Regions from separate parts of the Rhizobium sp. BK112 genome, predicted to be linked through region 1. Evidence: riboswitches for the same ligand, from Rfam matches in the RefSeq annotation. Region 1 holds a riboswitch; the other holds the start of a gene.

Region 1 (7,860 bases):
CGATACTGAACAGCAAGGAGACAGATACATGGTCACGTATCGTTTGTCATCGGTATAAATAAGAATTCCGTAACCCTAAAGACACCAAAAATGGGAGTATTTCGCGTTAACCTTAATGCCTGTAGTTGCGCTATCCGGAAACTTATACTTTGAAAGGAGTAGCCCGATTGGATTGGCGAGCTGTCAGCCGGTTTCCGAAATCGATCGCCGGTTTCTCCAGCAGATGGTAGCTGAGGCTTGCTACCAGAAGGATAAGCGCTGCCGCCAGTCCGCAAGACTGCAGCCAGCCGGTCACAACATTTTCCGAGGAAGCGCCGAACGAGCCCGGGTCGAGCTTCTGGATCAATAGCAGGATAATCTCCTGCCAGATATAGATGCCGAAGGAGATCTTCGCGACGTAGCGGACAGGCGCGTTGTCGAGCAGCCTGCCCAACCGTTGCGAATGGCTGAGCGAAACGAGGGCCGCCCCGACCGCCAGCGGGAAGACCGGAAAGCCATAGGGGATTTCGAGCCAGCCGTAACCCTCGGCGGAGCCGCCGGGCGATATCACGAGGCGGTAGCCGGCAATGGCGAGGGCGAGAAGCGCTGCGGCATCGAACCAGGAAGAGCGTCTTCGTGGGAGCATGGTCTCGAGGCCGGCGGCGAGCGCACCGAGCGCGAAGACGGCGAAGAAGCCGATCGGATTATATCTCGGCATCCATTCCTTCGCCCCACCCTGCAGGCCGTACTGCCAACCGCGTCCGATGTCGCCGAGCGGAAACAGGGTGAGGATCAGCAGATGGGCCAGGAGTACGCCTGTGATGACGCATAGCCAGGCGAAGCGCGCAAGCAGCGGGCGTTGTCTCAGGATGGGCAAACGAAACAGCAGGAGAAAGCAGACCGGCAGGAGCACATAGCTGGTGACCTCGAAGGGAATGGACCAGAGCGGCCCGTCGGCTTCGACAGGAAAGAAGGTGCGCCAGTGCCACTGGCTCATGAACAGCAGCCCGGAGACATAGCGGAGTGCAAGCTCCGGTGTCAGCGGCAGGGCAAGCAGCGTCAGGCTGAGGGCGAAGCTGATGGTGGCGGCAACCCAGAAGCCCGGAGCGATGCGCGCTGCCCTGCGGATCGTGTAATGCCGCAGGCTCGGCAGGTTGCTGCCCGCGTCGAGCGCGCGCCAGAAGGGATGGGCAAGAAGAAAGCCGCTGAGCACAAAGAACACGGCAACGCCGAAATTGCCGAAGCGGAGGACATGTGCGGTCGGTCCGAGTTCGTCGGGGATTCTGCGCATATCCAGCCGCAGCGCGAAGTGGTGGGCAAGCACCAGCAGACAGGCCGTCGCGCGCAGAAAGTCCGCTCCGGCCAGTCTCTCCTGTTGTCGCATCCTATCCCCCGCCTTGCCTAGCGCATCGGCCCGAAAATCGGAATCGATTTTCGGAAAGCACGATGCCTAAATTCTAAGTGTTAGAGCGTCCTTTGCGCATCCGAAAGGACGCGCGGCGCTCTAAAGCATGATGCCGAAAAGTGTGAGCGGTTTTCGCACGACATCATGCTCCGGGTCTCGGACTTTGCAGCGGAAAGCCGCGACGGGCAAGGCAGGCGTTGGGCTCAGTCGAGAAGTTCGTTGGTATAATAGGTGGAAAAGTCCGGCTTCTCCTTGAGTGCGGCGCCATTGGCGTCGACCAGAATCCCATTCTCGAGCAGGAAGCCGCCGAGGGCTTCGGCCTTTGCCGGATCGAGCTTACCGATCACGCCGGCCTCGGATTTCAGGAAGTGCCCCTCGATCAATGCCTTCTGAGACGCCTTTACCAGTTCCGTATTCATCAGTGCGCCATTGCTTCCAGAGATCAGCAGATCGCAGGCTTCGTCGGGATGGTCGACGGAATAGGCATAACCCTGGCGCGTGGCCTGGATGAAGGCGCGGGCGTGTTCCCGGTTTGCCGAGAGATAGGCGTCGCTGGAGACGATGACCGTCGTCTGCTCGTCCGGAATGCCATAATCGGAATAGTGGAAGCGGCCGATCTTCCGGTTCTCCAGTTCGGCGGCTATGCCTTCCCAGGTGTAGATCTCCAGCGTGAAATCGATCGAGCCATTGTCCAGCGCCTCGTAAGCGGAGGTGCCGAGGGTGACGGTCTTGACGTCGCCCTTGCCGCCGTCATTGCGGATCATTGCGGAGATCAGCGCGCTCTCCCAGGTGCCGCCAAAGCCGCCATAGGTCTTGCCGTCGAGGTCTTTCGGGCTCTTGATGTCGTCGCGTCCGCCCTTGAAGATCAGGCGTGCGGTTTCTGTCTGGACGACGCCGTAGACCATCTTCACGTCACCGCCGCCGGCGCGCTGCGTGAGGGTCTCGATCTCACTGCTGATGCCGAAATCGGCAACGCCGTTCGACACCAGTGTTCCGGCGCTGGTATCGGTGAAGGGAAGGATCTCGACATCGAGTCCGGCATCGGCGTAGAAGCCCTTCGCCTTGGCGACATAGATGCCGATATGGTTGGTGTTGGGCGTCCAGTCGAGCGCGATGCGAACCTTTGCGGGCGCCGATTGGGCGAAGGCGGTGCGGCCGGCAAGGCTTGCCGCGATGGCGGCGAAAATCGTCTGGCGGCGGGTGAGAAGCAGCATGGTGACCTCCTCAGGTCTCTAGAGCATGATGCCGAAAAGTGTCGGCGGTTTCGGACGACATCATGCTCTAACTCTATAAATTAGAACAGCGATTCAGATTTTGGGCCGACCGGCCTAAAATCATCCTGTTCTTGCGGATGAAGCAGGGTTTGCAGGATTTCGGTTTCGATCGCCTGGGCCGCCGGCGAGCCGAGGTCGGCGATGCTTCTCGGACGGGGCAGGGGAACGCGGAATTCGCGGATGATACGCGCCGGACGGGCCGAAAGCACGTAGATCCGGTCGGAGAGGAACACGGCCTCGCGAACGTCATGGGTGATCAGCAGCGCCGTCCAGCGGTGCTCGGTCCACATGCCCTGCAGCCATTCCTGGATCTGCGTGCGCGTCAGCGCGTCGAGCGCGCCGAAGGGCTCGTCGAGCAGCAGCATGTCCTGCGTCTGGACGACGGTGCGCAGCAGTGCGGCGCGCTGGCGCATGCCGCCGGATAGTTCGGAAGGATAGTGGTGTTCGAAGCCGGAAAGGCCGAAGCTCTCGAACAAAGGCGCGACGGCGGCGCGGGCCGCGCGGCGGCTCATGCCTTTCACCTCGAGGCCGAGTGCCGCATTGTCGATGATCCGGCGCCAGGGCATCAGCGCATCGCGCTGCGGCATGAAGGCGAAGGAATGCGGTGCCTGTTCCAGCGGCACGCCGTTGAAAAGCATGGTGCCGGAATCGGGTCGAAGCGCCTGTGTCAGCAGCCGCAGCACCGTCGATTTTCCGGAGCCGGACGGTCCGACGATCGAAACGAACTCGCCGTCTGCGACGGCGAGCGAAATGTCGCCCAGCACCTTCATGCCGTCGAAGGACTTCGAGATACTACCGAGTTCAACCATTGTATCGCTCATCGGCGCCGCTCCCCGGTTGGCTGCCAGGGCATGACGAGGCGCTGGATCAACAGCGTCAGCCCGAAGAGGCCGAGCGTGAGCACGGCGCTGACGACGACGGCGGCGAGCACGAGATCGGGACGGAAATTGTTCTTGGCGTTGAGGATATAGATGCCGAGGCCGCGGGCGGCGCCGGCATATTCGGCAAAAATCGCGCCAACGACGGCATAGGTGATCGAGATTCTGAGGCCGGCGAAGAAATAGGGCAGCGAGGAGGGAAGCCGGGCCAGGCAGAAAATCCGCCAGCGACTCGCCTTCATCGAATTCAGCAATTCGGCGATGTCGCGGTCGGTCGATTCATAGCCCTGCAGCAGGGCGACGAGCAGCGGAAAGAAGGTGACGAGCGCCACCAGCAACACTTTCGGCAGCAGGCCGAAGCCGAACCAGAGGACGACGAGGGGCGCGATCGCCACCAGCGGCAGGGTCTGGCTGGCGATGAAGATCGGCAGCAATGCCCGGCGCATGAAGGGCACGAAATCCATGAGGATCGAGGCTACGAAGGCGAAAGCCAGCGACAGCGCGAAACCTCCAAGCGTCGCGCCGAGCGTCGGCCAGGTGTTTGATATCAGCGCCTCGCGGTTCAGCCAGCCCTGGATGACGATGCGCGACGGCGCCGGCAGGATGGAGGGCTTGATCCCGGAAAGATCGACATAGAGTTCCCATGCCGCCAAAAAGGCGCAGCCGGCGAGCAGGGCAGGTATGCCCCGGTAGAGAGCGGCGCGGAGCGCGGCAAGGCGCGAACCCAGTGGTGGTAGCGGTGTCATCGGCGTTCGATTTCAGGCTTTCGTCGGGCACTGCATAATTCCTTAAATCGGAATCGATTTAAGGATAAAATTATGCAGCAATTTAAAGTGTTACAGCGTCCTTTGCGCGTCTGAAAAGACGCGCGGCGCTGTATTGGCTGACACCGTGATATCGAGGGTCACATGCCCCTCGGGGTCACCGAAGCGATAGAAGGCCTCACGAATGGTTGCGAAGACGGCGCCGGCATCGCCAGAAAGCCTGGTGCAGAAATTCTTGGCGCGGTCGAAAGTGCCGGAGCGTTTGAGAAAGTCGATGCAGCCATAGATCTCGTCCATATGGGTGCCGGTTCCCATGACGTAGAGCGAGAATTGGGCAGCGGTCGGCTGTCCGGTCTCGGCGGTGATTTCAACGGCGGCAAGGGCGGCCGCTATACGGTCAGCAAGCGGCTCTGCCTGGCCGGAGGAGGGGTTGACGCCGCAGATGGCCTCGTCGGGCTCACCGGGGCAGCCGCGTGAGACGGCGGCGGACAGCACGCAATGTTCGCCGGTCTTTGCGGCGGTGACGAAAAGATCGTGCATGGCGGCGAAAAGAATGTCAGGCGGGCCGACCAGCAGCGTAGAGATGTCATCGGTCTCGATGCGCAGCCGGTCGCGATAGGGATCGAGCGCCTTGACGGCATCGAGAATGATGCCGACGAAATCGCCGGACATCGGATAGAGTGACACTTGTGCGCCTGAAAACATCTGAACCTCGCTCCGCTGGCATTACCCAGATCAGCTTTGAAGGGTCCAGAGGCTTGCACCTCACATCTCAGCCCCGGCAATACGGAGCTCCCCCGTTAATGGCGCGGAAACTATCACCGGGGTTTTCTCCCCGCAACTGCAAAGTTGCGAACCCGTCCATGCGGTCGGGATGAGCCTGCCATGCCCGGTATCGCCTGATATGCCTTACTGTTGAGAACACCCGGACGGAGGTCCTGCCCGGGTGTCCCTCGAGGTTCCGTACCTGCCGGGAACGGAACCGGAGCTTGCTGCCTCAGGCGGCGATGTCGGCATAGGGGCAATCGCTGCGGGCAGTGACGAGCGCCCGTGTCCACCATTCCAGCCTCGCCATCATCCGGTCGAGCAGACGCATCGCGTCGGTGGGATTGTCGAGCCGTCCCTCGGTGTCGAAGCGGTTCCAAGGTGCTGTAAAGCTCACCGAATCGCGGATCGTGACCGCGTGGAGTTCGGCAAAGACGAGGCGCAGCTGTTCGACGGCGCGCAGGCCGCCCGATATGCCGCCATAGGAAACGAAGGCGACAGGTTTGCCCTGCCAGGGCTCGAAGAAGAAATCGATGATCGACTTCAGCGAGGCCGTGAAGCTGTGATTGTATTCCGGGGTGACGATGATGAAGGCGTCGGCCATGCCAAGCCGCCCGGCGAGCCTGTCGATTTCGGGGTGTGCCACGTCACGGCTTACCGGCAGCGCGAAATCGAGCGGGTCGATGATGTCGATATCAAATTGCGGGAAGCGGACGAGCTCCTGCGTCAGCCATTTGACCACCCGGTCGCAGATGCGGCCCTCTCTCGTGCTGCCATAGATGACCGCCAGCCTGGTGGGTGTTTTCATGCGTTGCTCCTTGTCGCGATTGGACTTTACGATTATCGAAGCACGGGTTATAAAACCTTAACTAATATTGAGGTCAAGAGCCGATGGATACGATTCCTGCAACGCCGCTCGGCAGACTTCTGACGGTTGGCGAAGTGGCGGAGCGCAGCGGCCTTGCCGTCTCGGCGCTGCATTTCTACGAGACCAAGGGGCTGATCTCGAGCATCCGGTCCCGCGGCAACCAGCGGCGATACGGCCGTGACGTGCTGCGCCGGCTTGGCATCATCAAGGTGGCGCAGCGTGTCGGCATTCCGCTTTCGGAAATCCAGGCGGCGTTCGAGTCGCTGCCGCAAGGACGCACGCCCACCGTCGCCGACTGGCAGGTGCTGTCGGCGCGCTGGAAGGATGATCTCGACGCGCGAATCAGGCGGCTGAGCCTGCTGCGCGACCGTCTGACCGGCTGCATCGGCTGCGGCTGCCTGTCGATCGAAAGCTGTCCGTTGCGCAATCCCTGCGATCGGCTCGGCAAAGAGGGGTCGGGTGCGCGGCTTCTGGAGACCGAAAGCTAGAGCCCTTCCCCAGAGGGAGACTTGGCTGCGTCTCCCGGGAAAGATCGGTACCTGCCTTTCTTTCGGTCGGCGCGCTCATATGTTAAGGGCGAGTGACGCAACCGGCGGCACTGTCCGCGAGGAGGACGGCTTCGTGTTTCATCCCAGACTGTTCGAAAATCGCAATGTCGTCGTGACCGGCGCCGGCCGCGGCATCGGCCTCGAAGTGGCCCGGCAGTTCCTGGACTGCGGCGCAAAAGTGATCGTCCATACCGGGCGCAAGCCGGGACGCGAGCTGCCGGATTTCCTGCTGACGGCTGAATCCGAAAGACGGGCGCTGCTGCTGCACGCCGATTTCTCGGCGGCCGGTGGGGCGGCGCAATTTGCCGAAGACGTTCTCGCCTTCTTCGACAGGGTGCATGTGCTGGTGAACAATGCCGGCACCATGCTTGGCCGGTTTCCCGCGGCCACGCTCACCGACGCAGAATATGAGGCGATCGTGCGGCTCAACCAGACATCGGTGGTGGCGCTGACACGTGCACTGTTGCCGGCATTAAAGGCGGCTGAAGGCGCCGCTGTCGTCAACACGGTTTCGATTTCGGCGCTGACCGGCGGCAGCCCCGGTTCCTCGATCTATTCGGCCTCGAAAGCCTTCGTTGCGACCTATTCCAAGGCGCTTGCCCGTGAGCTCGCACCGGATGGAATCCGGGTCAATTGCGTGTCACCGGGAACGATCGAGACGGATTTCCATGAGCGCTATTCCTCCCGCGAAAAGCTGGAGCAGACAAGAAAATCCATCCCCCTGCAAAGGCTCGGCACGGCGGAGGATTGCGCTCCCGCCTATCTGTTCCTGGCGGCTCCCTCCCTCTCGGGCTACATCACCGGCCAGGTGATCGAGATCAATGGCGGTCAGCTTATCTGCTGATTTGCTTGGACCTTTTTTGGCATTTCGTCATTTTGGCCAATTCGCTTGTGCGAATATGCTATTGTACTGATCTACCTCATCGCCTCCCTTCCGAGATACCGCATGCCGTTGCCCAAACCCAAGCCGGGGATGACCGGCCAGGAATTGCACACACTCGCTGCAAAAGCCCATGAAGCGAGCGACCTGCTGAAAGCGCTGGCGCACCAGACCCGACTTCTCATCCTCTGCATATTGGCGAATGAGGAGCGGACGGTCAGTGAAATCGAACATATTCTGGGCATACAGCAGGCAATGGTCTCGCAGCAGCTGGCGCGCTTGAGGCTCGAAGGCCTGGTCAATACGCGCCGTCAGGGCAGGCTGGTCTATTACAGCATCGGCAATGTCAGCGTGCTCGCCTTCCTCGAATCGCTGTTCGAGCTTTTTCCGATTGCAGAAAACTGTTAGCGACCGCCCTTGCGGAGCACGGCTGCTATGTCGAAGATAGGTCCGGACGCGAAATGGCGCGGGAGGCCGGATGATCGACAAGCTGGAATTT
Region 2 (7,860 bases), on a different contig from region 1:
AGCAAGATATAGCTGACGTCGACGATGAAATTGGCAATCAGCATGGTCGCGGTCATGATCAGAAGCTGGCCCTGGATGACGGGATAATCGCGGGCGAGGATTGCTTGGTAGAGAATGTTGCCGAGGCCGGGATAGTTGTAGACGACCTCCGTCACAAGCGAGCCGCCAAGGATGGTGCCGATCGCGATGGCAAGGCTGGAGACGGTTGGCAGCAGGGCGTTGCGCGCCGCGTACCAGAGCATCACATGCCGGTTGGAAAGACCCTTGGCCCGGGCCATGACGATATAGTCCTCACCGAGCAGGTTGATCATGTTGTTGCGCATGGTGACGGTGAAACCGCCGATCAGCACGGTGCAGAGCGTCACCATCGGCAGGATGCCGTGATAGGCGACGCTGCCGATATATTGCAAGCTGAAGGCCGGATCGAGTGAGGGATCGGCGGCATAACCGTTCGGAAACCAGCCGAGCGTGAAGCCGAAAATGAAGAGCACGATCAGCGAGGTGACGACGGCCGGTACCGAGGTGGCGAAGATCGCGCCTACCGAGACGACGACATCGAACCTGCTGCCGCGCCGCCAGGCGGCGACGATGCCGAGGAAGGTGCCGAGCGCGAAGCTGAAAATCGTCGCCGTTCCCATCAGGCCGACGGTCCAGAGGAGGGCATGGCCGAGCACCGACGTCACCGGCAGCGGGAAATATTTGATCGAACGGCCGAGATCGCCGGTGAAGATGCTGCCGAGATAGGTGAGGTACTGCTGCCAGAGCGGACCGTCGACGAAGCCGAAAGTGAGCTTCAGCGCCTGCAGGCTTTCCGGCGGCAATTCGGTGCCGGCGCTGGAGAACATGATCTGCACGGGATCGCCCGGCATCAGCCGGGGCAGGAAGAAATTGATCGTCGCTGCCGCGATGAAGGCTGCCATGTAGAAGACGAGGCGGCGAAGCAGGAAAGCCATGGGAACTCCGTCGTCGCGGAAGCGGCGTTTTCTACGCCGCTTCCGGAGATCATGATGCTTACTTGACCGGCTCGAGAGCGAGCAGGTTCAAGAGGCGTGCCGGATTGGTCCGCGAGATCGACGGATTGACGAAGGGGTTTTCCTTGGTCGACCACCCGGTGAAGCGCTTGGTGTTGTACTGATACCAGTTCGGATTGTTGAACACCGGAATCATCGGCATGTTTTCGGCGACGATGCGCTGCGCCTTGTTCATCGCTTCCTTCTGCTTGGCAAGGTCGGCGGTCTGGGTGAACTCGGTGACGAGTTTCTCGACCTCCGGGTTGAACCAGCGCTGCGCGGTGAAGCGGGTCTTGCCCTTGTCCGAAGCGCTGAAGGCACGCTTGTAAGGATAGTAGGGCGAGGCCGATGCCGGCAGGCTGTTGATCGCCGCATCGAAGGTGCCGTTGATGAGGTTGCCGGTCCAGACGGCTTCCTCAGGCGTTTCGATCTTGGCGTCGATGCCGACTGCCTGCATGCCCTCGACGGCGAGGTTGACGGTGTCGATCCAGTCGGTCCAGGCGCTGGGGACGATGATCGAGAAGGAAATCTTCGTGCCGTCGGGATTGTCGCGGAAGCCGTCGCCGTCCTTATCCTTGTAGCCCGCCTCGTCGAGCAGGGCCTTGGCGGCATCGGCATCATAGGTTGCGAACTTGCCGAAGTCGGCCTTGACGGACGGGTCCGCCCAGCTCTTGTAAAGCTCGCCCATCAGTCCAGGATCTTCGTTCAGCGTCGGATAGCCGTAGCCGGCGACGTCGATCATCGTCTTGCGGTCGAGCGCCATGCTGACAGCCCGGCGGAACTTCAGATCGTTGAAGGCCTTCTTGTTGTTCTCGTTCGCCGTTTCCAAGTTGAAGAGGAAGGCGACCATGCTGCTCGGCGAATACCAATAGTGGAAATGCGCCGGATCCTTGGAGACATAGACATTGTCGATATCGGGAATGAAGGAGACACCCCAGTCAAGCGTGCCGTCGGCTGTCGCGGTCAGCATCTGGTTGTTGTCGGCAAGCTGCGGGAAGCGCATGCAATCGACCTTCAGGTGCTCGTTGTCCCAGTAGTTTGGGTTGCGGCACTGGTCGTAGGTCTGGCCGGTAAAGCGCGGCACTTCCGTCAGCGGGCCACTGCCGACCGGGGTTTCGTTGGCGAAGGTGACGGGATCGGCGACATCCTTCCAGACATGTTCCGGGACGATCGGCAATTGCGAGATCTGCTCGGCGGCGAGCGAGCTCGGATTGGCGAGCGTGAAGCGCACCGTCTGGGCGTCGACCGCCTGCACATCGGTGATGAAGGTCCAGATGCTGACGAAGTCGAGCGCCGGGAACTTCTTCAGGTAATCATAGGTGAACTTGACGTCGGCTGCGGTCAGCGGCTTACCGTCAGACCATTTCAGGTTCGGGCGCAGCTTGAACTCGATGCTCTTCAGATCGTCGGAGAGCTTGAAACTTTCGGCCAGGCGATAGACCGGCTTGTTGCTGTCGAAGCGGTTGAAAATAACCAGCGGCTCGTAGATGAAGTCGAGCGTCGACTGGCGCGATGAGGTCTGGTTGAATGGGTTGAAGTTGCGAACCCAGGTCGTCGCCGGTTCGATATTCGCCGTCAGAATCGTCTGCGCCATGGCCGATCCCGAAAGCAGCGTCAGCGCGGCGGCGGCAAGAAGATATTTTTTCATGTTTTATTCCCCTTTTCTTATGCGGTGAGAGTTGACGGGCCGGTCAGGAGACCAGCGCGCTGGCAAACATGTCTTCGACTTCTGCGTGGGCGGCGCGGACATCGACTTTGAGATTGCCGAGGCGCGCCTTGCCGGCGACGATCCGCTTGAGGGCGGCTTCCGTCAGCGGACGGGCGGCCTTGGCGGCAGCTTCGCTTTCCGGAATGTCGCCGTGGCTGTGGAGCGCGATGTCGAAGCCTGCGTCGAGCACCTGTTTGACGCGTTCCGGCAAGGTACCGGAGAGCGACTCCATGAAGATGCAGTCTGATATCAGCACGCCCTCATAGCCCATGTCCTTGCGGATCACGTCGTGCATGATGGGCGAGACGGACGCCGGCAGCTCCGCGTCATAGGCCGAGTAGACGACATGGGCGACCATCGCCCAAGGCGTATCCTTCAGCGCGACGAAGGGTTTGAAATCGGTCGCGGTGAGCGTCTCGCGGCTGGCGTCGACCACCGGCCGCTCCTTGTGGGAGTCGAGCGTCGCACGGCCATGGCCGGGAATGTGCTTGATGACGGGGATATTGCCGGTCTCGAGCAGGCCATCGACCACCTCGCGGCCGAGGGCCGCGATGAAATCGGGATCAGGGCCGAAGGAGCGGGCGCCGATGACCGCGCTCGTCGTCTCGAAGACGAGGTCGAGAACGGGCGAGCAGCCGCTGGAAAGGCCGAGTTCCGTCATCATCGCGCCCATGGCCTGGGAGGAAAGGCGCAGTGCTTTTTTGCCGAGATCGAAATCGCGGCGCGCAAGTTCGGCAAACTGGCCGAAGCTGCGAAAGAGCGGCCAGGGGCCGGCATCGAGATGCTGAACGCGGCCGCCTTCCTGGTCGGTGAAGACAGGTGCGTCGTCGCGGCCGACGGCTTCGCGGAAGCGGGCGATCAGCCGCTTGGTCTGCTCCGGCTCGCGCTGATTGCGCCGGCCGACGAACAGGCCGAGCGGATTGGCGTCGCGAAAAAGGGCGAATTCATCATCCGAAATCGTGGGAGTGGGAAGGCCGACGAAAAGGGCGAGCGGGGTCGAGGACAATTCTGTAGCTCCGGGATCAGATGGTCATTTCGGCGTGCTTCTCAGCATGCCTTCGTAGATGCCCTTGTCGGGGGCGGGGATGATGGTTGCGCCTGCGGTCTTGGCGTAGAAATCGACTGGCCCGGCATCGCCGATGAAGGCATAGGCGTGGCCGAGCGTCTTCATCGTCTGCAGGCAGGCGGAGAAGAGGGCGAGCCCGATACCTTTGCCGCGCGCTTCCGGGTCGACGCCGGTCGGGCCGAAGAAGCCGCGCGCCGTCGTGTCATAGCAGGCAAAGCCGAGCAGCTTGCCGCCGTCGACGGCGATCAGGCAGGCAACCGGCTGGCGGGAGAAGGCGACGGCGACTTCGCTCGCCCAGTTCTCGCTGAACCGTTCGCGAACCCAGCTGATGATAAGATGCAGTTCCGGGGGGAGGGCCGGACGGATGGAGATGCCGACATCATCGGCTTTCCGTTTCAGGTCGGCGAGCTCAGCGGAATACAAGCTCACAAGCAGGTCTGGCACCTGTCACTCCTCCAGTTATTCCTTTATTGCGGAATGTATCCCCTTTTAGTGTTATAGATTTGGCCATCTGACCGGGCTTGTCAACAAGGTTTTTCAGAAGGTCAAAGGGACTGCCCGCACTGCAACTGCGGTTTCAACGCAAAGTAGCTGCGGAACGAAAAAACGGCCCGGGAGGGCCGGGCCGTTTCGATTGGCTGCATCTATGCCGAGCGAGCGCTTATTCGCCGTCTTTCCACAGCGCATGAAAATGCTGCACCGGACCGTGGCCGGAGCCGACGGTGAGGCTTCCGGCTGCCGCGACCGCGCCGGCGAGATATTGCTTTGCGATGGCGACCGCCTCCCGCGCCGAGGCGCCCTTGGCAAGTTCGGCGGCCAGCGCGCTGGAGAGCGTGCAGCCGGTGCCGTGCGTGTTCTTGGTCGGCACGCGCATGGCTTCGAACCAGTGCAGGCCAGCGGCGGTGGCAAGGACGTCAGGACTTTCGTCGCTATCGAGATGGCCGCCCTTGACCAGCACTGCGGCCGGGCCAAACGCCCGCAGATGTTCGGCCTGCGCCGCCATCTCGGCTCGGTTTGTCGCCACCGGCTGGTGCAGCAGTGCGGCCGCTTCCGGCAAGTTCGGGGTCAGGAGTGTCGCAAGCGGCAGCAGCCGGCGGGTCAGCACGTCGACCGCCTCAGGCGCGAGCAAGGCGGCGCCACCCTTGGCGATCATCACCGGGTCGATGACGATCGGAATGTCGCGGTGGTCAGTCAGTGCACCGGCAACGGCATCGGCGATGCCGGCATTGGCGATCATGCCGATCTTGACGGCATCGACGCGCACATCGGCAAAGACGGCATTGATCTGGTCGGCGACGAATTGCGGCGGCACCAGATGCACGCCGCTGACGCCTTGGGTGTTCTGCGCCGTCAGCGCGGTCAGCACCGCCATGCCGTAGACGCCGCGGGCGGAAAAGGCCTTGAGATCGGCCTGGATGCCGGCGCCGCCCGAGGGATCGGAGCCGGCGATGGAGAGAACGTTGCGGATCATGCGCGGGCCTTTCGAATTTCTGCGGCGATGCGGCGCGTGGCCGCTTCGGGATCCGGCGTACCGCAGATGGCGGAGACGACGGCAAGGCCCTTGGCGCCCGCAGCAAATACTTGGGCGACATGATCCGCCTTGAGGCCGCCGATCGCAACCGACGGCACCGGCGAGGCCTTTACCAGCGTGGCAAGACCGTCAAAACCGATCGGCTGCTTGTGATCGGCCTTGGTCGGCGTCGCAAACACCGGCCCGACGCCGGTATAATCGACCAGATCCGGATCGACGGCGGCGGCAAGCGCCGCGGTCTCGACCGAGAGGCCAAGGATCATGGCAGGGCCGATCATCGTCCGCGCCGTGCGCGCGTCCATATCCTCCTGGCCGATATGCAGACCGTCGGCGCCGATGGCGATTGCCGCCTCGACATCGTCGTTGACGACGAGCAGGGCGCCGGTCCCGACAAGCGCCTGTTTCAAGGCGCGACCGGTCTCGATCATCCCGGCGGTGCCGGCATGTTTGTCACGCAGTTGCACCATCGTCGCGCCGCCGGCAACGGCAAGGCGCGCCGTTTCCACCATGCCGATCCCCGCGCAGAGATCGGGGTCGAGGACGAGATAGAGCGAAAGGTCGAAAGCCTTCATGCCGCCGATATCCTCGCCCTGGCGTCAAGCGTTTCGGCGTCGAGCGCTGCCAGCGCATCGAGGAAGCGCCAGGAGAAGGAGCCGGGGCCGGCGGCGCCGAGTGTCGCGTCTTCGCCGGCGATGGCGAAGGTCGAAAGGGCGGCGACCGTGGCGCCGAAAATGTCCTCGGGCGCCGTTGCCGCAAAGGCGCCGACGAGGCAGGTGAGCGAGCAGCCGAGCGCGGTGACTTGCGGCATCAAGGCCGATCCGCCTTCGATGCGCACGGCCCGCTCGCCGTCGGTGACGAAATCCACGGCGCCGGTCACGGCGACGACCGCCCGCTGACGCTCGGCGAGCCATCGCGCCGAACCTTCCGCCTGCTCGACCGGGTCGCGGCTGTCGACGCCCTGGCCGCGGCTCTCTCCACCGGCCAGCGCGATGATTTCGGAAGCGTTGCCGCGGATGATGGTCGGATGCAGCGCCAGGAGATCGGCGACGGCGTTGCGGCGGAAGGCCGTTGCATAATGGGCGACCGGGTCGAGCACCCAGGGCTTGCCGGCCGAGGCCGCCGTCTTCGCCGCCGCCTGCATGCCGTCGATCCATTGCGTCGACAGCGTGCCGATATTGATGGTCAGCGCACTGGCGATCCCGGCGAATTCGCCGGCTTCTTCCGCGGCATGCACCATGGCGGGCGAGGCGCCCGCGGCAAGCAGAACATTTGCGGCGATGTTCATGGCGACGTAATTGGTGATGCACTGAACGAGCGGCGGCTTCTCGCGCATCGCCTTCAGCATCGCTCCGGGTGTGGTCTTGGTCTGCATATGGCCCCTTTCAGGCGGGGGCGGCCACGGGGCGGTTCGTGCGGGCGATGCCGCGACCCCGAGCGACTCCCTCCGCCGGCATTATCCGGTTCAGGTTCGAAGGGTGCTTCTCAGCCCGTCTGTCGACGAACGCCCCTGTCTCTCATCGCGTTTCTTTTCGCAGAGAACGGGGCTGATGTCACCTCGAAAATGACAATCATGCGACCGACGCGGCGCGCGATGGCTATGGATGATTTATGGGTCGGGATCGCCTTTCATGAAGGACGAGAGATCGCCGCCGATTCGGGTCTTGACCAGGTTTTCCCGAAAGTCGTCTGCCGGTTCTCTTCCGGGTTGGCCGAGTCCTTGCCTTTTCGCCATGCGGCTATCCTCTCCTTTTTCAAAAGGAATAACCGCAGCAACCGTGGGTGCAATCAATTTCTAAAATACATCTTCGTCTTTGTGAGGGGTTGGCTGCCAGCATTGGTGAGGGTGCTGATGCGGGAAAGCAGTCTTTTCTTTGAAAGAATGAAGTTCATCTTCCCAAGACTTTTCTGCATTTGGAATAGCGCGAAGTTATTCATCCTATCCGTTCATCGATGGAATTTTTCAATGTAGCCGAGCACGAGAACAGCTTCGCGTAAGTTGCGTGTCGTCTCATCGCCTCGCCATTCAGTTTTATTCCGGCTGTCGAGATTTGGTGGCGATTTCGTTGCGGTAAGCCTCTCCCAGGGCGTGGAATCAAACTCCCAGAACGCGAAGTAAATATCTAACGGAAACTTTACCGTGCTGACACGCTTAGGTTGACCAAACGATGGATTGTAGCGATATGACTTTACACGCCAATAAAATCTTCCTGAAGTTGTATTTTCAATGAGAAAATTTTTGAAAGCCGATATGAAGTGGGGCCTCCAGACAGTCGCCTCCGTTCTGATATTCATCGCTTGGGCGAATCCTTCTTTTTCGCAATCTGCTGTTCCTGCCGATCAGGGAGCGGGGCAGGTGCAGGCGCCGCCGATAAAATCCCAGAAATTCGACGACTGGTATTATCGCTGCTCGGGTTCTGAAGGCACCGAGGCCTGCGAAGTCGCCCAGATCGCGCAAGTCGCCAAAGATGGCGAGAACGTCAATGTCCTGACGCTGGCGATCGCAGCTGCGCCGGCCGGGTCCCAAGGCAAGGGCGAGAAGGGCGGG

What was found. Region 1 has a riboswitch for thiamine pyrophosphate ahead of FHT75_RS25735 (YkoF family thiamine/hydroxymethylpyrimidine-binding protein). Riboswitches for the same ligand answer to the same signal wherever they lie in the genome.
Region 2: it holds a riboswitch for thiamine pyrophosphate, as region 1 does, so the genes downstream of both, thiM (hydroxyethylthiazole kinase) here and FHT75_RS25735 (YkoF family thiamine/hydroxymethylpyrimidine-binding protein) in region 1, are expected to answer to the same signal.

Annotation. Positions count from the first base shown of each region.
Region 1 covers NZ_JACHYZ010000010.1:249,196-257,055, forward strand. The annotation lists gene FHT75_RS25715 (acyltransferase family protein) at 143-1,363, opposite strand; gene FHT75_RS25720 (ABC transporter substrate-binding protein) at 1,588-2,598, opposite strand; gene FHT75_RS25725 (ABC transporter ATP-binding protein) at 2,679-3,479, opposite strand; gene FHT75_RS25730 (ABC transporter permease) at 3,476-4,282, opposite strand; gene FHT75_RS25735 (YkoF family thiamine/hydroxymethylpyrimidine-binding protein) at 4,373-5,005, opposite strand; TPP riboswitch at 4,996-5,109, opposite strand; gene FHT75_RS25740 (NADPH-dependent FMN reductase) at 5,298-5,873, opposite strand; gene soxR (redox-sensitive transcriptional activator SoxR) at 5,957-6,421, shown strand; gene FHT75_RS25750 (SDR family NAD(P)-dependent oxidoreductase) at 6,501-7,325, shown strand; gene FHT75_RS25755 (ArsR/SmtB family transcription factor) at 7,428-7,769, shown strand; gene FHT75_RS25760 (LysR family transcriptional regulator) at 7,840-7,860, shown strand, end outside.
Region 2 covers NZ_JACHYZ010000003.1:360,248-368,107, reverse strand. The annotation lists gene FHT75_RS11165 (ABC transporter permease) at 1-953, opposite strand, end outside; gene FHT75_RS11160 (ABC transporter substrate-binding protein) at 1,012-2,658, opposite strand; gene FHT75_RS11155 (glycoside hydrolase family 3 N-terminal domain-containing protein) at 2,702-3,724, opposite strand; gene FHT75_RS11150 (GNAT family N-acetyltransferase) at 3,749-4,228, opposite strand; gene thiD (bifunctional hydroxymethylpyrimidine kinase/phosphomethylpyrimidine kinase) at 4,446-5,255, opposite strand; gene thiE (thiamine phosphate synthase) at 5,252-5,887, opposite strand; gene thiM (hydroxyethylthiazole kinase) at 5,884-6,687, opposite strand; TPP riboswitch at 6,738-6,834, opposite strand; gene FHT75_RS11130 (hypothetical protein) at 6,907-7,284, shown strand; gene FHT75_RS11125 (invasion associated locus B family protein) at 7,540-7,860, shown strand, end outside.